DNA from 3 places in the Kitasatospora sp. NPDC088160 genome. Region 1 is predicted to be linked to each of the others. Evidence: riboswitches for the same ligand, from Rfam matches in the RefSeq annotation. Region 1 holds a riboswitch; each other region holds the start of a gene.
What was found. A riboswitch is a leader RNA that binds a small molecule or an ion and turns the genes downstream of it on or off. The one in region 1 is predicted to bind cobalamin.

Region 1 (7,174 bases):
GCGCCCTCGACAAGTCGACCGTCAACGGCGCCGTGAACTGACCGTCCGCCTGCTCCATCTCTCCCCCGAGGCCACACCGTGAACTCTCTGGACAAGGGGAAGGCGGAGGAGGGACGGCCTGAGACCATCAAGGCCGTCCCGGTCCGCCACCCCGGACGCTGGGTGGGCGCCGTCGTCATCGCCCTGCTCGCGGCGATGCTGCTGAGCGCCCTCTTCACCAACCCCGCTTTCAAGTGGGACATCGTCGGGCAGTACCTGTTCCACGACAGCATCGTGCACGGCATGGTCGTCACGCTGGAACTGACCGTCCTCTCCATGCTGATGGGCGTGATCGGCGGCATCGTCCTCGCCGTGATGCGCCTGTCCCCGAACCCCCTGCTCTCCGGCACCGCCTGGATGTACATCTGGGTCTTCCGCGGCACCCCGGTGCTGGTGCAGCTGGTGTTCTGGAACTTCCTCGGCCTGATCTGGGCCAAGCTGTCGATCGGCGTCCCGTGGGGGCCGGAGTTCTGGTCCGCGGACACCAACGTCCTGATCCCGACCTTCGTCGCCGCCCTGCTGGGCCTCGGCCTCAACGAGGCCGCCTACATGGCGGAGATCGTCCGCGGCGGCATCCAGTCGGTGGACGAGGGCCAGACCGAGGCCGCCCACGCGCTCGGCATGAGCCGGTTCCAGACCATGCGCCGGATCGTCCTGCCCCAGGCCATGCGGGTGATCATCCCGCCGACCGGCAACGAGACCATCTCGATGCTCAAGACCACCTCGCTGGTCAGCGTGATCTCCCTGGAGGAGATCTTCCGGGCCGGTCAGGTCATCTACTCCCGGAACTACCAGAACATCCCGCTGCTGATCGTGGTCAGCCTCTGGTACCTGTTCTTCACCTCGCTGCTGACCATCGGCCAGTACTACATCGAGCGCTACTACGCCCGCGGCTCCAACCGGACCCTCCCGCCCACCCCGTTGCAGCGGCTGCGGGGCCTGTTCGCCGGGAAGCCCGCCCCGAAGACCGGCGCCGACGTCGTCCCGGGGCTCGAGGGAGGTGGTCACGTATGACCGACCTGAGCAAGACCCCGGCCGCCGCCACCGGACAGCCGATGGTGCGCGCCGAGGGCGTCCACAAGTCCTACGGCTCCGTGCACGTGCTCAAGGGCATCGACCTGGAGGTCAAGCAGGGCGAGGTGTTCTGCCTGATCGGCCCCTCCGGCTCCGGCAAGTCGACCTTCCTGCGGTGCATCAACCACCTGGAGAAGATCAACGGCGGACGCCTCTGGGTGGACGGCGAACTGGTCGGCTACCAGCAGAAGGGCGACAAGCTCTACGAGCTCAAGGACCGCGAGGTCGCCGTCAAGCGGCGCGACATCGGCATGGTCTTCCAGCGCTTCAACCTGTTCCCGCACATGACGGCCGTCGAGAACGTCATGGAGGCCCCGGTCCAGGTCAAGGGCGAGAGCAAGGCCGCCGCCCGGGAGCGGGCGATGGTCCTGCTGGAGCGGGTCGGCCTCGCCGACAAGGCGAAGAACTACCCCTCCCAGCTCTCCGGCGGCCAGCAGCAGCGCGTCGCGATCGCCCGCGCGCTGGCCATGAAGCCCAAGCTGATGCTGTTCGACGAGCCCACCTCGGCGCTCGACCCCGAACTGGTCGGCGACGTCCTCGACGTCATGCGCGGCCTCGCCGAGGAGGGCATGACCATGGTGGTCGTCACCCACGAGATGGGCTTCGCCCGCGAGGTCGGCGACGCGCTGGTGTTCATGGACGGCGGCGTGGTGGTCGAGTCCGGCAACCCCCGCGAGGTGCTCACCGACCCCCGGCACGAGCGCACCCGCGCCTTCCTCTCCAAGGTGCTGTAGAACCGTACCGACCGGCGCCCGGCAGGCTGCTCCTGCCGGGCGCCGACGTTTTCCCCACCCAGGTAATAGGCTGGACGCAATCAGCCCGTTACCGACCTTCTGGAAGGACCTCCGTGGAGCTCGCCTCGTACGCCGATCTCGCCGTTCGGCTGGTGAACACCGAGGAGCCCGGGCGCGGCACCGACACGCTGACGTCCGTGGACGCGGTGCGCGGCCTGTTCTCCGACTCCTCACGGGCCGCCGCACAGGCCGACGAGTCCGACCTGCCCCGGCTGCGGGCGGTGCGGACCAGGCTGCGCGGGGTCTTCGAGGCCGCCGCCGAGGGCGACGAGATCCGGGGCGTCGACCTGCTGAACAGCCTGCTGATGGAGTACCCGGTCAGCCCGCTGGTCTCCGGGCACGACTACCTGGACGACGCCGGCCGGCCGCGCTGGCACCTGCACCTGGCCGACAACTCGCCCACCGCCACCGCGCACTTCAGCGCGGTCGCCTGCATGGGCCTGGCCGTCCACCTGACCGAGCTGGGCGCCGACCGGCTCGGCATCTGCCAGGCCGCGCCCTGCCGCAACGCCTACCTGGACACCTCGACCAACCGCTCCCGCCGCTACTGCTCGGACCGCTGCGCGACCCGCGCCAACGTCGCCGCGTACCGGGCCCGCAAGCGCCAGGAGGCCGAGGCCGCGGCACTCGGCGCCGCCGGCTAGGTCCTGTCCGGGCCGGGCCCAGGGGGTCAGAGCTCGTCCGCCCAGACGCCCAGGCGGCGGGCCAGACCCGGCACCCGGGCCAGCCGGGTGCCCAGCAGCAGCCGCTCCAGCCGCCGCCCCGGCGCCAGCCAGGCCGGGCGCGGGCGCAGCCGCAGCAGCACCCGGCCGAGCACCAGCTCGTCCGGGACCGGGCCGTAGCTGCGGCTGTCGCTGTCCACCGGCCGGTTGTCGGACAGCAGCCACCAGCCCCTCGGACGCCGCTCGGCGGCCCGCTTCACCACCAGCAGGTCCTGCTGGAAGGGGTGCCGGAAGAGCACCACCGCGCCGGGCCGGATCGGCGCGCCGTAGCGCACCAGCAACTGGTCGCCCTCGCGCAGGGTCGGGACCATCGACGGGCCCGCCACGTCGACCAGCCCGAACGGCACCGCGCCGCCGCCCCGGCCCCGGGGTTCCGTGCCCATCGGTTCCGCGTCCGCCGGTTCCGTGCTCCGCGCCACGACTCCTCCTCCCGGACCGCCCGGTCCCAGTCTGCCGTACGGACCGTCACCCCGTTCGATCCGTTCGATGTCCGGATTACCCCGGTTCCGGGTCCGCCTTTTGCCCTAGGCCCACCGCCCGATCGCGAAACCCCGGGTGCGGAAGGGTAATCTCGGGCGCGGGAAGACGATCTAAGGAAGGACTCCCATGTTCTCTCGTCTGTTTGCACCGCGCGCCACCGCCCACGCCCACTGTGACCTGCCCTGCGGCGTGTACGACCCGGCGCAGGCCCGGATCGAGGCCGAGTCGGTCAAGGGCACCCAGGAGAAGTACCAGGCCAACGAGGACCCGGCTTTCCGCACCCGCGCCCTGATCATCAAGGAGCAGCGTGCCGAGGCCGTCAAGCACCACATCTCGGTGCTGTGGAGCGACTACTTCAAGGCCCCGCACTTCGAGAAGTACCCGCAGCTGCACCAGCTGATCAACGACACCCTGAAGGCCGCCTCGGCCGCCAAGGCGTCCACCGACCCCGCCACCGGCCAGGCCCTGCTGGACCTGATCGCCGAGGTCGACAAGATCTTCTGGGAGACCAAGCAGGCCTGAGCCTGACGCGTCGCCACCCGACCGCCCCCGTCCGCGAGCCCGGACGGGGGCGGTCGTGCGTTCACGCCCCATCCGAGCCCGGTAAGGGTTGCCTAGCCTGAGTGGCTGTTATGCTGCCAGGGCGTCCGAGGGGGAAGTCCGGTGTGAATCCGGCGCTGACCCGCAACGGTGAGCACGGCCCCGGGGCCGCGCCAGCCCGATCGCCCCCGGCCGCTGAACTCCCGACAACTCGCCGTGGACTGCGAGGGGATGGCGCCCGGGCCCGCGCCCGACCGGTGCCGCCCCCGCGCACCCGCGGCCCGAGGCAAGGCGCACCGTGAGCAGCACCGCAGCCGCGGGCAGTGGCGCAACGAGCCCGCCCGCCCGCCGAATACCCGCCCTCCCGCTCGCCGTCGGCCTGGCCGCCGCCCTGCTGCTCTCGCTGCTCTGCGGCGTGGCGCTGGGCGCCTCCGGGATCGGCCTGCCCCGCGCCCTGCGGCTGCTGGCCGCCGGGCTGACGGGCGGACGGCTGGAGGCGGACGAGGCCGCCGCCTACGCGATCGTCTGGGAGATCCGGCTGCCGCGCGCCGTGCTGGCCTCGGTGGTCGGCGCCGGGCTGGCCGCCACCGGGGTCGCCGTCCAGGCCCTGGTGCGCAACGCGCTGGCCGACCCGTTCGTGCTCGGCATCTCCTCCGGCGCGGCCGTCGGCGCCAACGCCGTGCTGCTGCTCGGCGCCTTCGCCTCGCTCGGGGTGTGGGCGATCTCGGCCTCCGCGTTCGGCTCCGCGCTGGTCGCCATGGTTCTGGTCTACCTCGCGGCGCGCACGGCCTACGGGCTCACCCCGCTGCGGCTGGTGCTCACCGGCACCGCGCTCTCCTACGGCTTCTCCGCCGTCACCGCGCTGATGGTCTTCGCGGCCGCCCGAGGCGAGGCCGCCCGGGACGCCATGATGTGGCTGCTCGGCAGCCTCGGCGGCGCCACCTGGGGCTCGGTGCCGATCGCCGCCGCCACCGTGCTGGCCGGCCTGGCGTACCTGGCCTGCGCCGCCGGCCGGCTGGACGCGCTCGCCATGGGCGACGAGACGGCCGCCTCGCTGGGCGTGGACCCGGACCGGCTGCGCCGCGAGCTGTTCGTGGTGACCGCCGCCGTCACCGGCACGGTGGTGGCCGTCAGCGGGGCGATCGGCTTCGTCGGGCTGATGGTGCCGCACCTGGCCCGGATGCTGGTCGGCGCCGGGCACCGCCGGGTGCTGCTGGTCGCGCCGCTCGCCGGGGCGCTGCTGCTGGTCTGGGTGGACATCGTCTCGCGCACCCTGCTGGCGCCCGCCGAACTGCCGGTCGGGGTGGTCACCGCGGTGCTCGGGGTGCCCTGTTTCCTGCTGCTGATGCGCCGTCGCGGCTATTCCTTCGGAGGCCGCTGATGGATCTCGCCCTGGACTCCGTCTCGGTCGAGCTGGCCGGCGCCCGGCTGGTCCACGACGTCGCCCTGGACGCCGCCGCCGGGCAGGTGGTCGGACTGGTCGGGCCCAACGGCAGCGGCAAGTCGACGCTGCTGCGCTGCGTCTACCGGGCGCTGCGGCCGGCCGCCGGGGCCGTCCGGCTGGACGGCGCGGACCTGCACGCGCTGACCGCGCGCGAGGCCGCCCGGCGGGTGGCCGCACTCCCCCAGGAGCACTCCGCCGAGTTCGACTTCACGGTGGCCGAGGTGGTCGCCATGGGCCGGTTGCCGCACCGGCGCGGGCTGGGCGGCCCGGGTGCGGACGACCACGCGCGCTGCACGGAGGCGCTGCGCAAGGTCGGCGCCGAACAGTTGGCCGGGCGGGGCTTCCTGAGCCTGTCCGGCGGCGAGAAGCAGCGGGTGCTGATCGCCCGCGCGCTGGTCCAGGAGCCCCGGCTGCTGGTGCTGGACGAGCCCACCAACCACCTGGACATCGGCCACCAGTTGGACGTGCTGGCGCTGGTCCGGGAGGCCGGCCCGACGGTGCTCACCGCGCTGCACGACCTCAACCTGGCGGCCGGCCACTGCGACCTGCTGTACGTGCTGCGGGCCGGCCGGATCGTCGCCTCGGGGCCGCCCGCCGAGGTGCTCCGACCCGCCCTGCTGGCCGAGGTGTTCGGCGTCCGGGCCACCCCCGTCCGGCACCCGGTGACCGGCGCCGTCCAACTGCTCTTCGACCGGATCTGACCCACCCCCCGAAGGAACCCCCGTGCGCACCAAGGCCGTTGCCATCACCGCCCTGCTCACCCTCGGGCTCACCGCCTGCGGCGCCGAGATCGCCCCGAGCGGCGACGCCACCGCCGCCTCCGCCCACTACCCGGTGACCGTGGAGAACTGCGGCACCAAGCTCACCTTCCCGCAGAAGCCCGCCCGGACGGTGACCAACGACGTCGGCATCACCGAGCTGATGCTCGCCCTCGGCCTGGCCGACCGGATGGCCGGCTACGTGATGCCCGACGACAAGGGCCGGGTCGACCAGGTCGCCTGGAAGGACGGCTACCAGCAGACCGCGTGGCTCTCCAAGAAGGAGATCACCAAGGAGATCGTGCTGGGCGCCAAGGCCGACCTGGTCTTCGCCGGCTGGCACTACGGCTTCGACGAGGGCCGCGGCTTCACCCCGCAGGCGCTCAAGGACCTCGGCATCCCCTCGTACGTGCTCAGCGAGTCCTGCCGCAGCGGCAAGGGCACCGAGCGCGGCGTGATGTCCCCGCTGGACGCGCTCTACACCGACCTGGCCAACCTCGGCGAGATCTTCGACGTCCGCGACCGGGCGGACAAGCTGGTCGCCGATTTCAAGGCGCAGGTCGCCGCCGCCCCGCAGCCCGAGCGCCGGCCGTCCGTGTTCCTGTACGACAGCGGGCAGGACAAGCCGTACACCGCCGGGAAGTTCGCCGCGGCCGACGAGATCATCGCCAAGGCCGGCGGGGCCAACGTGATGGGCGACCTCGCGGACACCTGGGTCACCGTCGGCTGGGAGAGCGTGGTCCAGCGCGACCCCGAGGTGATCCTGATCAACAACTACGGCGAGACCGGCGCCGACGCCAAGCGCGCCTTCCTGAAGTCCTTCCCGCCGCTGGCCGGCGTCTCGGCGGTCAGGAACGACCGGATCTTCGTCCTGGACTACGTCGACCTGGTGGAGAGCCCGCGCAACCCGGCCGCGATCACCGCGCTGGCCGACTACCTGCGCACCGTCCCCGCCCGCTGACCCGCCCGCCCCCGGCCCGGGCCCCGGCCCGGGCCTGGGCCGGGGGCGGGGACGCGCAGTAGGCTCGCGGCATGATCCGCACCGCCGTCGTGACCGACGTTCCCGTCATCCTCGCCCTGATCCGCGAGCTCGCGGAGTACGAGAAGGCCCCGCAGGAGGCCGTGGCCACCGAGGAGCAGCTGCGCGACGCCCTGTTCGGCGCCAACCCCGCGCTGTTCGGCCTGATCGCCGAGGACGACGCCACCGGCGAGCCGGTCGGCTTCGCGGTCTGGTTCCTCAACTTCTCGACCTGGCGCGGCACCCACGGGATCTACCTGGAGGACCTGTACGTCCGCCCGCTGTCCCGCGGCGGCGGCCACGGC
Region 2 (7,174 bases), on a different contig from region 1:
CGGCCCGGCCGCCGAGGCACTCGCGGCGGCCGGCACCTCCCTCACGCTGGCCCGCGTCGAGGACACCGACCAGCAGTACCTCATCGTCCTGCCGTACGACGGCCGCGCCCGCATCGCCCGCGGTCCGGCGACCGTCCCTCCTACCGCATCGCCCGCGGTCCGGCGACCGTCCCTCCTACCGCTTCGCCCAGCCCTCCTCCGACGCCACCAGCAGCGCCGGGCGACGGGCGGGACGGCCCCTGAGGCCTGTCCCGGCCCCGGTCAGCGTGAACCCGTTTCAGGGTCGCGTTGGCGGCCACTGCGACACAATCTCAGGATGATCGGCAACCGGATCATCCGTCGCACCGATCGAACCAGCATGCGATTGCCTTCTTCAGCGACTCCACTCCGACAGCCCTCCACCCAGCCGACGTCGCCCAGGTGTCGACGCGGCTCGGGGAGATCGACATGCAAGCGATCCTCCGTTCGGTCGTGGACAGTGGTGCGGGCTCCACATTCGGCCACGGGTTCATCGGCGATCCGACGGAGTACCTGCTGGCCCACTTCGGCGCGCTACGCGGGTTCTACGAGGAAGCGGCCCGGAGGCGCCTCCTTGTCGTGCTGTGGTGGGACTGACTCACCTTCTCGTAGAACCGCGGTGGCCAGAGCAGTGCCGTCGGCCGTACCGAGCGCAGCACGTCCCGGTAGTCCTCGATGGGGCAGTACGTGACCACCGGCCGGGTGAGCAACGGCGCCGAGAAGTGTCCTGTTGCCTGTACCTCGTCGGGTGCAGCAGCATGTCTTTCGTGCTCGGACTGTACCGGGGCGCGAAAGGGGAAAGGGCTCTCACTCATGTCCACATTCCTTCTGATACACGGTAGTTGGCACAGCGGGCGCTGCTGGGAGCGGGTGGTGCCGCTGCTGGAGGCGTACGGGCACCGGGTGTTCGCGCCGTCCCTGACCGGCTGCGGGGACAAGGCGCACCTGCTCGGACCGGAGGTGGGACTCGACACGCACGTCGACGACGTGGTCGGGCTGGTCGCCGAGCAGGACCTCGACGACGTCGTCCTCGTCGGCCACAGCTACGCGGGGCTGGTGATCTCCTCCGTGGCCAACCGGATCCCGGAGCGCATCGCACACCTCGTCTACCTCGACGCGCTGGTCCCGCAGGACGGCGAGTCCGCGGTCGACGTCCAACCCGTGGGGCGGCGGATGATCGAGCTCGCCGAGAAGTCCGAGAGCGGCTGGCGCGTCCCCCCGATGCCCGAGCTGCCCGCGCCCCTCGGCCTGTTCGGCGTCACGGACCCGGCGGACGTGGCCTGGCTGCGCGAGACGCTCACGGACCAGACGGTGCGCTGCCTTCGGCAACCCGTGCGACTGGACAACCCGGCTGCGGACGCGATCCCGCGCACGCACATCCACAACGTCGGCCCCACGCCGCCGGGCATCACCCGCCGCCCCGTCCCCCCGATCCAGCCCAATGGCTCCGCCGCGCAGGTCTGGGAGCTGCCGACCGGCCACGACTGCATGATCACCATGCCGAGGGAACTGAGTGAACTGCTCCTCAAGCTCGCCTGAGTAGTACATCGTTGACCTGAGGTGATCTCGGTCTGCGGGTCGGGCATCGGGTCGGCGTGGATCCGGGGGAGATCGGGCAACTCCGTGGTGAGCCGGCCGCGCGGGTGGGGCTTCGTCGCAGGTCAAGCTCGCTGTGGGTCTACTGCTGGTCGTCCTTGAGGGCTTCGGTCATCTGCTCGTCGATGGCCCTGATCTGGTTGCGGTAGGGGTGGAGGGTGGCTTCGATGCCGCCGCTTGGTGCTGTCGGCAGCGGGGCGGGGCACGGGCTCAAGCTTGGGCCTCGTGGTCGCGATCAGCCGTCGTGGTGGTCCGCCTGCTCCTTCCTGTGGCGTGGGAGTCGGTGGGACTCGACCGGTCGTCCGCCGGCGAGGTGCTCGGTGACGATGCGGCCGGCGACAGCCGGGTCGATCTTCCCGTACCAGATGTCGTCCGGCTGCACGCTGGCGACGGGGGCCTGGTTGCAGGGGAACTGGCACCCCGTCTGGGTGACGAGCACGTCGTCGTCGCCGAGGCCGTGCTCGGTCAGTTTCTGTACCAGGGCGCGTAGTCCCTCCTCCGCGCCCTTGGCCGCGCAACGCGGGCCGCGGCACACCAGGACCTGGTGCCGGTGGCCGGGGACTTCCTCCCAGGCCGCGGACGTGAGGCCGGGCTCCTGGCCGGTGATGGCCCTCGTCACCGCGGCCACCGCGGGGACCGCGTCCGGCGAGTCGGCGAGGCGGGTCGCGACGAGGAGTTCGGGACGGTGGCCCGCGCGCTTGCGCCACCAGTACGCCGCGATCCGCCGTAGCCAGGACTGGGCCGGGCCGGACGCCGCGAGGCGGACGCCGATCACGACCACGGTCTCGGCGCCCGCGTCGGCCAGCCTGGTCAGCTCGGCCGACAGGGAAGGGTCTGCCTGCTGCAGGAACGCGATCGAGGCCTGGTGCGACGCCGCTGTCCGGAGGAGTTCGTCACGGCGGACGGCTTCCCCCATCGACATGCCGACCAGGAGCGTGGCACTGCGGCGGGCGAGTGCGCCCGGGACGGGGCGGGTCATGGTGTTGTCCCTTCGGGGAGCAGTCCGTTCCACCGGATGTGCGGTCTGTCGTGCCGGGGGTGTCGTTCCACGGTGACGTCGACGCCGTAGACGTGCGCGATCGTCGGCGAGGTGAGCACGTCGGAGCTGGGCCCGTGGGCGACCAGTCGGCCGTCGAGCAGGACGGCGACCTCGTCGCAGTAGGCGGCGGCGAGTTCGAGGTCGTGCAGCGCGGCTACCGTGGTGATGCCCAGCCCGCGTACGGTGCCGAGGAAGCCGAGTTGGTGGCGTAGGTCGAGGTGGTTGGTGGGCTCGTCGAGCAGGAGCACGCCGGGCTCCTGCACCAGTGCCCGCGCGAGCTGGACCCGCTGCCGCTCGCCACCCGACAGCGTCGGCCAGGACCGGTCGAGCAGGTGGCCGACGTCGGCTGCGGCCACGGCCGCGGCGAACACGGACCGCTCGTGGGCGTCGGTGGCGGAGTTCGCCGGCACGGGCCAGCGGCTGCGGTGCGGCGTGCGGCCGAGATCGATGACCTGACGGACCGGCAGCGACAGCCGGGTGTCCGCCTGCTGCTCCATGAAGGCCACCTGTCGTGCTCGTCGGCGGGCCGTGAGTGCGTGGAGATCCTCTCCGTCCAGGAGGACCCGACCCTCGCTCGGCCGGGTCAGTCCGGCGACCGCGCGCAGCAAGGTGGTCTTCCCGGCGCCGTTGGGTCCGAGCAGGCCCGTGATCCGGCCGGGGGCGAACGCGAGCGAGACCGCGTCCAGCAGCGTGGCTCCGCCGATGCTCACACGAAGTCCCTCCGTGCGCAGCTCGGCGGGGGGCGTCACCGTCACTGCCCCCTCCCGTCGGCCCGCCCCTGGCGCCACAGCAGCCAGGCGAAGAAGGGCGCTCCGAGCCCGGCCGTGATGACGCCGACGGGGATCTCCCGGTCGGGGAGGACCGAGCGCGCCACGATGTCGCTGCCCACCAGGAGGGAAGCGCCCACCAGTGCCGACACGGGCAGCAGGAGGGCGTGGCGCGGGCCGCAGACGAGACGGACGACATGCGGTACGACCAGGCCGAGGAACCCGATGACGCCGGTGTGGGCGACCAGGCACGCGGTTACCAGCGCGGCGGTGGCGACGAGGACCCAACGGGTGCGCTCGACGTGGACGCCGAGGGAGCGGGCGGCGGTCTCGCCGAACGCGAAGGCGTCCAGGTCGCGGGCCGAGGAGGCCAGGACCGTGACACCGGCCAGCGCGACCGCGGTCAGGAAGACGGCGGTGGGCCACCGCACGCCGGCGACCGAGCCCAGCGTCCACTCCATGACACCGCGCGCCGCGTTGCGGTCCCCGAGGACCAGCACGACGAACGAGGTGTAGGCCCCGCACATCTGTCCCACCGCGATGCCGGCGAGCACGGTCCGGGTGGTCGGTAGCGACCGGGTGCGCGCGCCGGCCAGTGCCAGGACGACGACGGCGGCTAGCAGGGCACCGGCGAAGGCCGCCGTGGACACCGCGCCGGTGCCCACGGCGCCGGACACGCCGACGCCGAGGACGATCACGGTGACCGCGCCGGCGGCGGCTCCGTCCGAGATCCCGAGCAGGAAGGGATCGGCCAGGTCGTTCCCGGTCAGCGTCTGCAACACCGCGCCGCAGACCGCGAGGCCTGCGCCGGTGGCAGCCGCTCCCAGAACGCGGGGCAGCCGCAACTGCCAGACGATCTGGTCGTCCAGCAGCGTGACGTGCGGGTTGCCCAGCCCGAGACGGCGCACCACGACGTCGATCACCGTCCGGACCGGCTCGTGTTGCGAGCCCACGGCGAGGCCGAGGAGCACGGTGGCCAGGAGCAGGGCCGCACCGATGGCCAGGGCCGCCGTCGCGCGGCCCGGACCAGGGGGCCGCGCGACGGCGGGGTGGGGCGCGGTCATGAACCCGGGTGCAGTCGGCCCAGTCCCGCGGACACCCGGGCGGCACCGTCGGCGAGCAGCACGCCGGGAGTCGACTCCGAGAACGGCACCACCACGAAAGCCTTGCGCTGCACGGCGGTGAGCTTGCTCAGCACCGGGTCGTTCTCCAAGTAGTCGATCTTGGACTGGGCCGTGTCCCAGCCGGCGTCCGCGACCACGATGGCGTCCGGGTCCGCCGCGACGACCTTCTCCCAGCTCACGTTCTGCCAGCCACCGGACAGGTCCCCGAAGACGTTGCGGGCGCCCACGGCATTGAGAACGAGTTGAGGTCCGCCGTGGCCGGCCCCGACGAACGGCGCCTTGGTGTCCGAGTCGTACCACAGGACCTTCAAGCCCTTGCCCGCGGCCGTCGCCGTGAACTCGGCCAGCTGCTGCTCCTGTTGCTGCTGGATCGCGGCGGCCCGCTCCGTGACACCGAAGACCTTGGCGACGTCGTTCAGTTCGCCCCACACCGCCTGCCAGGTCGTCGGCGGCACCTGGCTCTTGTCCGAGCAGCCGAACGGGGACAGGTACGACGGGATGCCCTGGCCGCGCAGTTCCCCCCGGGTGCCCGCGACCTTGTCGGTGAACGCGCTGGAGTAGGAGGCGTACAGGAAGTCGGGACGGGCCGCGAGGAGCTTCTCCTTCGTCGGGTAGTCCTTGGAGAGCACCGGGACGGAGTCGTAGGCCGCCTTCCACTTCTCCGGGATGGAATCGTCGAGGTAGGCGGTACCGGCCATGCGGGACTGCAGGCCGAGGGCCAGGGCCACCTCGGTGGCACCCTCGTTGAGCGTCACCAGCCGGTCGGGCGGCGCGCCGACCGTCACGGTGGACCCGCAATTGTCGACGCTGACCGGCGCGGCAGTTCCGGTCGTCCCGCCGGACGTGGTGGGCGCGGGGGCGCCCGTGCAAGCTCCGAGCATGCCGATGAACAGGAAGGCCGCGACCGCCCGGCCGACACGTATCGGACCTGTGGGACGTACGGAACATATGGAACGGAACGGATACGGCAGACCGCTGGGCACGTGTTCTCCAAAACCCTCGTGGAACATGTAGCGCCGTGGCCGGTCTCCTGGCTTCCGCATCAACGCGCCGCGGCCGACCTTCCCGGACGGCTCTTCCAACCCGCCCAGTGGCCCTGACCGCTGGAAAAGCCGGTCAGCGAGGGCCGCGGAACTCCGCGGCAACAGTGGCGAGGGCCGCACCGGACTCAGACCGGTTTCCCGTACACCACGGCGATGGCAAGGTATCAGGCGTGGTCAGGTCGGTGCTGGCCAGCCCGTGGGATGGTCGTCTGGACCGTTCCTGGGGTTGCGGGAGGGATCGGCCACGGGGCCCGGTCGGGGGTCTCAGGTGCGGGCGGCGACGATCCAGTTCCTGAACTCGACGGCGTAGTGCCGCAGGTGGTGGTCCAGGACCTCGTCCGGGCACGTGACGGGGAAGTAGGGCGCCGCCACTCGGCCGGCGGGCGGAGACGCGGCTGGTCGTCGGCGTCGAGCGGATCGAGCACGCCGTCACCGACCCTGCTCGGCGGCGGAGGCACCGGGCCGTCGAAGGGGGGCCCGCGCACGCCCTCCCGCGGACCTGCGACGGGTGGTCAGGGGTGTGTTCCCCCACTTCGGGGGCAAGCGACGAGGCGGAGCGGCTCACCGAAAGGGTGTGTCGTGCCGGACAGAGCGCCACCCCTGGGGATAGTTCGTACATCACCAGCAATCACGCGGGCGACGGCCCGGCGGTCGTGCCCGCCCAGTGCCGGAGGAACGATGGACGACAAGCCGAGACGAAGGAGCAACGGCATGGCGAACGACCAGAACGACGCTACCGCGCGGCGCGACGAATCCCTCGCGGATCCGGTGGCAGGGCGGACAGGGTGGGACGAGGTCGACGCGCGGGCGGTGGACACCGTGCGGCTGCTGGCCGCCGACGCGGTGCAGAAGGTCGGCAACGGCCATCCGGGCACCGCGATGAGCCTGGCCCCACTGGCGTACCTGCTGTTCCAGAACGTCATGCGCCACGACCCCGGCGACGACCGGTGGCTGGGACGGGACCGCTTCGTGCTCTCCTGCGGCCACTCCAGCCTGACCCTCTACATCCAGCTCTACCTGGCCGGCTACGGCCTGGAACTCTCGGACCTGCAGGCTTACCGGACCTGGGGCTCCGCCACCCCCGGGCACCCCGAACACCGGCACACCCCCGGCGTGGAGATCACCACCGGCCCGCTGGGCCAGGGCCTGGCCAGCGCGGTGGGCATGGCGATGGCCGCCCGCCGCGAACGTGGTCTCCTCGACCCGGACGCCGAAGCGGGCACCAGCCCCTTCGACCATCACGTCTACGTGATCGCCTCCGACGGAGACATGATGGAGGGCGTCACCGGCGAGGCCGCCTCCCTGGCAGGGCACCAGGAACTCGGCGACCTCATCGTCTTCTACGACTCCAACCACATCTCCATCGAGGACGACACCGACATCTCCTTCAGCGAGGACGTCCCGGCCCGCTACGCCGCCTACGGCTGGCACGTGCAGACCGTGGACTGGACGCGCACCGGCCGCTACGTCGAGGACGTCGACGTGCTCCTGGCGGCCACCCGCGCCGCCCGGCAGGAGACCGGCCGCCCTTCGCTGATCATGCTGCGCACCGTGATCGGCTGGCCCGCCCCGACCAAGCAGGACAGC
Region 3 (7,174 bases), on a different contig from region 1:
CCGGGTGCAGAGGTAGTTCTCGGCGCCGGTATCGCGGACCTTGGGGACGCCCTCGCACTCCGTGATCGGCACCGCCCGGGAGGAGGACTGTGCGGCGGCGGTGCCGGTGGCGGCCAGCCCCGTCAGGGGTAGGGCGATCGCCAGCGAGAGGGCGGCGAGAGTGGGGGTGCGCATGGGCGGGCGGCTCCGTTCGGGGTGCGGGGCGTGGAGGGGTGGGACTGGGCGGGTTGCGGCCGTCGGCTCGTACGGCGGACCGTGTGGCCGCCGGACCCGCGCACAGTTACGCACGGCGATTTGCCTTCGTGCGCGCACAAGATGTCCGACGCCGCTGGTGCCCACCCGTTCGGCCGATGCCGCTGACGGATGCTCGGCTCGCGGGAGCCGGACCCGTCCCGTCCGCTCCCTCGCCCTCATCCAGCCCTCCGCCTTCACCGGGGTAGCGCTTGTCAGACGACCGCACGCGCCTTGGTGTCGGCTGTCACGCTTCGGCACATGCGGAGCCTTTCCGGTGGTGCCGTAGCATCCGGATGGCAAAAACGCACACCTGTCAGCGGGGGAGAGTACTGCACTTGTTCAAGAGATCGACGGCCGTGCCGGCCGGGGCGGGCGCACGGGCGGCCTGCGCGGCCGTGCTGATGGTGTCGGGTGCCCTGGTGCTCGGCTCATGCTCGTCCGTGGGGTCGCCGGGCGGAGGGCGGGAAACGCCGGGCGGAGGACGGGAAACGCCGAGCGAGCCCACACGTGTCGAGTCCCGGGAGGAGGCGCTGGCCCGGACGGATCGGGTCCAGGGCCACGTGCGCGAGCTGACGGGCCTCGAGCGGGATCCGTGGAGCAAGCTCATCGGCTACTACAGGTGCCCGGGGCGGGGATTGGGTGTGGCCGACGAGGGCGAGGCCTACCAGCTCAGCTCGGGGATCCTGCTCAAGGCCACGGACGACCAGCGCCCCGAGGTGCTGCGGGCGCTGCGGGAGAAGCTGGCGGGCGAGGGCTTCAAGATCACCTCGTCGGCGTCCGGTGCGGACGCTCAGTCCACCCCGCCCACCTGGGAGTTCGATGCCGTCCACGAGTCCGACGGCTACACCGTTTCGGCGGGCGCGTCGAAGCCCGGCCAGGGTGTGAGTGTGATGGTCGTCCTGCCCTGCCAGGCCCCGCCGTCCGCCGGTGCGGCTTCGCCCGCTCCGACGGCCACCACCTGAGGTCGGCGCGTCGGTCACGTCAACTACGCTACTGGAAAAGGTAGTTGGCGTCAGTCCCGGCACGTCGACTCGTGGCGGCGGGACGCCCCGGCGTGGGTGCGCCGGGGCGTCCGGTCAGGCGTCGGTGCGGCTCGTCGCGGTCAGCGGGGCGTACAGCTCGGGGCGGCGGGTGCGCAGGAGGCCGAACTCCCGCCAGTCCCGGCACTGGTCGAGGTCGAGGTCGGCGACGAGGACGGCGGGCCGGTCGCGCGGGGCGCGGAGCAGGATCCGGCCGTACGGGTCGGAGATGAACGACGAGCCGTAGAAGGTGGACCGGCCCTCCGTCCCGATCCGGTTGGGCACGATCATGAACAGCGCGTTGGCGAGGCCGTTGGCGCTGATGGCGTGCTCCCACATGGGCCGGGTGTCGAAGTCCGGGAGGTCCACCTCGGAGCCGATGGCGGTGGGGTGGACGAGGACTTCGGCGCCGCCGAGCGCGTAGGCGCGGGCGAGTTCGGGGAACCACTCGTCCCAGCAGGTGGGGAAGCCGAAGGCGGCGCCCTGGTGGGCCAGGACGGGGAACCCGCTGTCGCCGGGGCGGAAGCACAGGTCCTCGCGGTAGCCGGGGAAGGCCGGGATGTGGTTCTTCCGGGTTCTGGCGACGAGGGTGCCGTCGCGGTCCACGCAGACGGCCGTGTTGTAGCCGAGGCCGCCGTCCTCGGCGCGCTCGTACAGGGAGGCGTGGACGCTGATGCCGAGTTCGGCGGCGAGTTCGGCGGCGAGGCGGGTGGTGGGCCCCGTCTCGACGTCCTCCAGGTGGCGGGCGGCGCCCTCCCCCATCGGGTCGTCGGTGTTGCAGAAGTAGGGACTGCGGGTCAGCTCGGGCAGGCACACCATCGTCGCGCCCTGCGCGGCGGCGAGTGCCACGCCCTCGCGCAGCCGGGCGTCGTGCTCGGCCGGGTCGGTGTGCCAGCGCATCTGCACGAGCCCGACGCGCAGCGGTGCGCGTTCGGCGGGCCTGGTGCGGCCGGGGGAGCCGAGCGGGGAGCCGAAGGAGGTGAGGACGGCGTACGAGGTCACGGGTGTTCCTTCTGTTCTCTGGCGCTGATACGGAGGTGCCGGTGAAGGCCCTGCGATATAACTGAAAGTTCAGTCAGCTTTGCTGGCGTGGTGAAAATGTAGCCATGCCGGAACGTTCCGGCAAGGGGTGGCCGGCGAATGGTGTGCGGCTGTGCGGCTGTGCGGCTGTGCGGCTGTGCGGCGACCGCGTCGGGCAGGAGATCAGCGCGGCGGAAACCCGATGGCGCAACGCGCGTGCGGGCCTCTGGACTTACTAGGACGTCCAACTATATGGTCGACGACAGGTCCGCGGTGTCAGGGAAGCCGGTGTGAGTCCGGCACGGTCCCGCCACTGTGACCGGGGAGCTCGTCCTCGCAGACGAAGGCCACTGGCAGCCAGCCGGGAAGGCCTGGGGGCGTGCGGTGATCCGGGAGTCAGGATACCGGCCGCGGGTGTTCCGTGTTTTCCACGAGGATGGAGACGACACGCATGACTCCGGGCTGCTCCCGCTCCACTGCCGCTCCTGGTCGTCCCGTGCCCACGGCCGCCGGGGCGTCCACGCCCTGACGTTCCGTTCCGCCGCCGCACGCCCGTGCCGCGGGGCGCACCACCGTGTGCCCGCCGACCCGCGGCGGCCTCCGATCCTCCTCCTCTCCCCACCCCTGTCGAGAGAAGGAACCCGATGGTCCGAGAACTGACCCACTTCGTCGCCGGCAAGCCCACCGCCGGCACCTCCGGTCGCTTCGGCGACGTGTACGACCCCAACACCGGCCGGGTGCAGGCCCGGGTGCCGCTGGCCAGCCGGGCCGAGGTCGAGGCGGTGATCGCCGACGCCGCGCAGGCCCAGCCCGGGTGGGCCGGGTGGAACCCGCAGCGGCGGGCCCGCGTCCTGCTGCGCTTCCTCCAACTCGTCGAGCAGGAGAAGGACGAGCTGGCCCGGCTGCTGTCCGCCGAGCACGGCAAGACCGTGGCCGATGCCCACGGGGACATCCAGCGCGGCCTGGAGGTCGTGGAGTTCGCCGCCGGCATCCCGCACCTGCTGAAGGGCGAGTTCAGCGACAACGCGGGCACCGGCATCGACGTGTACTCGATGCGCCAGCCGCTCGGCGTGGTCGCGGGCATCACGCCGTTCAACTTCCCGGCGATGATCCCGCTCTGGAAGGCCGCACCCGCCCTCGCCTGCGGCAACGCCTTCGTCCTCAAGCCCTCGGAACGCGACCCCTCGGTGCCGCTGCGCCTCGCCGAACTGCTCCTGGAGGCCGGGCTGCCGCCGGGCGTGCTGAACGTGGTCAACGGCGGCAAGGAGGCCGTGGACACCCTGCTGGAGGACCCGCGGGTGCAGGCGGTCGGGTTCGTCGGCTCCACGCCGATCGCCCAGTACGTGTACGCCACCGCCGCCGCGCACGGGAAGCGGGCGCAGTGCTTCGGCGGTGCCAAGAACCACCTGGTCGTGATGCCGGACGCCGACCTCGACCAGGCCGCGGACGCGCTGATCGGCGCCGGCTACGGCTCGGCCGGCGAGCGCTGCATGGCGATCTCGGTGGCCGTCCCGGTGGGGGAGGAGACCGCCGACGCCCTGGTGGCCAAACTGGTCGAGCGGATCGCCGCGTTGAAGGTCGGGCGCTCGGACGACCCGGCGGCGGACTTCGGCCCGCTGGTCGGCGCCGACGCGCTGGAGCGGGTCCGCGGCTACCTGGACCTCGGGGTCGAGGAGGGCGCCGAACTCGTGGTCGACGGGCGGGACTTCCGGCTGGAGGGGCACGAGGGCGGCTACTTCCTCGGCGCCTCGCTGTTCGACCGCGTGACTCCCGACATGCGGATCTACCGGGAGGAGATCTTCGGCCCCGTCCTGACCGTGCTCCGCGCCGCCGACTACGAGGAGGCGCTGCGCCTGCCCAGCGAGCACGAGTTCGGCAACGGCGTGGCCGTCTACACCCGGGACGGCGACACGGCTCGGGACTTCGCGCGCCGGGTGAACACCGGCATGGTCGGCGTCAACGTGCCGATCCCCGTGCCGGTCGCGTACCACACCTTCGGCGGCTGGAAGCGCTCCGGGTTCGGCGACCTCAACCAGCACGGGCCGGACTCGATCCGCTTCTACACCCGCACCCGCACCGTCACCTCGCGCTGGCCCTCCGGGGTCAAGGAGGGCGCGAGCTTCACCATCCCGACGATGGGCTGAGGGCGCCGTGCACGACCTCACAGAGGACCAGCTCGCCATCGCGGCGACCACCCGGGCCTTCGCCCGCGAACACCTGGCGCCGAACGCGGTCGCGTGGGACCAGGCCAAGCACTTCCCGGTGGACGTGCTGCGCAAGGCGGCGGACGTCGGCCTGGCCGGTGTCTACGTCCGCGAGGAGTCCGGCGGCTCCGGACTCACCCGCGCCGACGGCGTGCTCGTGTTCGAGGCGCTGGCCACCGGCTGCCCGTCCATCGCCGCCTACCTGTCCATCCACAACATGGTCGCCTGGATGATCGACCGTTACGGCGACGACGCCCAGCGCGCCCGGTGGCTGCCGGGCCTCAGCGCCATGGCGACCCCCGCCAGCTACTGCCTCACCGAGCCCGGCGCGGGCTCGGACGCGGCGGCACTGACCACCCGCGCCCGCCGGGACGGGGACCACTGGGTCCTCGACGGCGTCAAGCAGTTCATCTCGGGCGCCGGCGTCTCCCGGGTCTACCTGGTGATGGCCCGCACCGGCGGACCGGGGGCCGGCGGGGTGTCCGCGTTCGTCGTCGAACGCGACGACGCCGGCGTCTCGTTCGGTCCCGACGAGAAGAAGATGGGCTGGAACGCCCAGCCCACCCGCCAGGTGCTCCTGGACGGCGTCCGGCTCCCGGCCGACCGCCTCCTCGGAGCCGAGGGCGAGGGCTTCCGGATCGCCATGAACGGGCTGAACGGCGGCCGGCTCGGCATCGCCGCCTGCTCCCTCGGCGGAGCGCAGGACGCCCTGGAGCGGGCCACCGGCTATCTGGCGGACCGCGAGGCGTTCGGCGCCCGGCTCCTGCACGCCCAGGCGCTGCAGTTCCGGCTCGCCGACATGGCCACCGAGCTGGAGGCGGCCAGGTCGCTGCTCTGGCGGGCTGCCTCGGCCCTGGACCGGGGGGACCCCAGGGCGCCGGAACTGTGCGCGATGGCCAAGCGGCACGCCACCGACACCGGCTTCGAGGTGGCCAACCAGGCGCTCCAACTGCACGGCGGCTACGGCTACCTGGCCGAGTACGGCATCGAGAAGATCGTCCGCGACCTGCGGGTGCACCAGATCCTGGAAGGAACCAACGAGATCATGCGCGTCATCGTCGCCCGCGGCCTGATCGGGGCCGCGTGATGGCCGGGACCGACCTCGACGAGGTCCTGGTCCACCGCGAGGGCCGGGCGGGCCTGATCGTCCTCAACCGCCCCGCAGCCCTGAACGCCCTCACCCACGGCATGGTGCGGAGGATCTCCGAAGCGCTGGACGCGTGGGAGGAGGACGAGCGGGTCGCGACCGTGGTCATCACCGGCGCCGGTGAGCGGGCCTTCTGCGCCGGCGGCGACATCGTCGCCATCCACCGCGCCGCCACCGGCGCGGACCCGGGCGCCGTCGAGGAGTTCTGGCGCGACGAGTACCGCCTCAACGCCCGCATCGCCCGCTACCCCAAGCCCTACGTCGCGCTCATGAGCGGCATCGTGATGGGCGGCGGGGTCGGGGTCTCCGCCCACGGCAGCGTCCGGATCGTCACCGAGACCACGCGCATCGCCATGCCCGAGGCCGGCATCGGCTTCGTCCCGGACGTCGGCGGCACCTACCTGCTCGCCCTCGCACCCGGCGAGTCGGGTACCCACCTCGCCTTGACCGCGGGCTCCGTCGGCGCCGCGGACGCGCTGCTCTGCGGCCTCGCCGACCACTTCGTCCCGGCCGAGCGGCTGCCCGCGCTGCTGGACGACCTGGCCGAACTCCCCCTGCACGACGCCCTCGAACGGAACGTCGGGCCCGCACCGGCCGGCGTGCTGGACGGCCGGCGGGCGTGGATCGACCGCTGCTACGGGGCCGACACCGTGGAGGAGATCCTCGACCGCCTGCGGGACAGCGGCGAACCGGAGGCCAAGGAGGCCGCGGACCGGATCGCCGCCAACTCGCCCGCCGCCGTGAAGGCCACCCTCGCCGCCCTGCGCCGGGCCCGCGCCCTCGGCCCGCTGGAGGCCGTCCTCGACCAGGAGTACCGGACCTCCTGTGCGGCGCTCTCCACACCGGACCTGGCCGAGGGGATCCGCGCCCAGGTCATCGACAAGGACCGTTCCCCGCGGTGGAACCCGTCGACGCTGAGCGCCGTCGGGCCCGCCGCGGTGGCCCGCTACTTCGCCCCGCTCGGCGACCGGGAACTCGGCCTGGCCCCCACCACACCCCTGGAGCGCTGGTGACCCGCCGCAACGGATTCAACGGAGTCATCGGATTCATCGGCCTCGGCAACATGGGCGGCCCGATGGCCGCCAACCTCGCCGAGGCCGGGCACACCGTGACCGGCTATGACCTGGCACCCGAGGCGCTGCGGAGGGCGGAGGAGGGCGGCGTCCGTCCGGCGCGGTCCGCGACCGAGGCGGTGCGGGAGGCCGACGTCGTCATCAGCATGCTGCCGGCCGGCCGGCACGTGCTGGCCGCCTACGCGGACCTGCTGCCCGCCGCCCGCCCGGGAACGCTCTTCGTCGACTGCTCCACGATCGACGTCGCGGACGCTCGGGCGGCGCACGACCTGGCCGTGACCGCCGGGCACCGGGCGGTGGACGCGCCGGTCTCCGGCGGGGTGGTCGGTGCCACGGCCGCGAGCCTCACCTTCATGGTCGGAGCCGCCGAGCCGGACTTCGAGGCGGCTCGACCGGTGCTGGAGGCGATGGGCCGCAAGGTCGTGCACTGCGGATCCCCCGGAGCGGGGCAGGCCGCGAAGATCTGCAACAACATGA

Region 2: it holds a riboswitch for cobalamin, as region 1 does, so the genes downstream of both, ACIOGZ_RS26820 (ABC transporter substrate-binding protein) here and ACIOGZ_RS31550 (FecCD family ABC transporter permease) in region 1, are expected to answer to the same signal.
Region 3: it holds a riboswitch for cobalamin, as region 1 does, so the genes downstream of both, ACIOGZ_RS24855 (CoA-acylating methylmalonate-semialdehyde dehydrogenase) here and ACIOGZ_RS31550 (FecCD family ABC transporter permease) in region 1, are expected to answer to the same signal.

The regions. Positions count from the first base shown of each region.
Region 1 covers NZ_JBIUSS010000023.1:109,808-116,981, forward strand. Annotated here, with positions in the region: gene ACIOGZ_RS31520 (ABC transporter substrate-binding protein) at 1-41, shown strand, start outside; gene ACIOGZ_RS31525 (amino acid ABC transporter permease) at 79-1,053, shown strand; gene ACIOGZ_RS31530 (amino acid ABC transporter ATP-binding protein) at 1,050-1,847, shown strand; gene ACIOGZ_RS31535 (CGNR zinc finger domain-containing protein) at 1,961-2,551, shown strand; gene sodX (nickel-type superoxide dismutase maturation protease) at 2,578-3,012, opposite strand; gene sodN (superoxide dismutase, Ni) at 3,236-3,631, shown strand; cobalamin riboswitch at 3,720-3,858, shown strand; gene ACIOGZ_RS31550 (FecCD family ABC transporter permease) at 3,948-5,030, shown strand; gene ACIOGZ_RS31555 (ABC transporter ATP-binding protein) at 5,030-5,794, shown strand; gene ACIOGZ_RS31560 (ABC transporter substrate-binding protein) at 5,817-6,812, shown strand; gene ACIOGZ_RS31565 (GNAT family N-acetyltransferase) at 6,884-7,174, shown strand, end outside.
Region 2 covers NZ_JBIUSS010000018.1:124,138-131,311, forward strand. Annotated here, with positions in the region: gene ACIOGZ_RS26790 (hypothetical protein) at 448-615, shown strand; gene ACIOGZ_RS26795 (alpha/beta fold hydrolase) at 832-1,557, shown strand; gene ACIOGZ_RS26800 (hypothetical protein) at 1,697-1,828, opposite strand; gene ACIOGZ_RS26805 ((2Fe-2S) ferredoxin domain-containing protein) at 1,850-2,593, opposite strand; gene ACIOGZ_RS26810 (ABC transporter ATP-binding protein) at 2,590-3,363, opposite strand; gene ACIOGZ_RS26815 (iron chelate uptake ABC transporter family permease subunit) at 3,405-4,484, opposite strand; gene ACIOGZ_RS26820 (ABC transporter substrate-binding protein) at 4,481-5,329, opposite strand; cobalamin riboswitch at 5,547-5,752, opposite strand; gene tkt (transketolase) at 6,299-7,174, shown strand, end outside.
Region 3 covers NZ_JBIUSS010000016.1:115,715-122,888, forward strand. Annotated here, with positions in the region: gene ACIOGZ_RS24840 (TNT domain-containing protein) at 1-174, opposite strand, end outside; gene ACIOGZ_RS24845 (hypothetical protein) at 876-1,196, shown strand; gene ACIOGZ_RS24850 (nitrilase-related carbon-nitrogen hydrolase) at 1,311-2,255, opposite strand; cobalamin riboswitch at 2,510-2,701, shown strand; gene ACIOGZ_RS24855 (CoA-acylating methylmalonate-semialdehyde dehydrogenase) at 2,918-4,417, shown strand; gene ACIOGZ_RS24860 (acyl-CoA dehydrogenase family protein) at 4,425-5,564, shown strand; gene ACIOGZ_RS24865 (enoyl-CoA hydratase/isomerase family protein) at 5,564-6,637, shown strand; gene mmsB (3-hydroxyisobutyrate dehydrogenase) at 6,634-7,174, shown strand, end outside.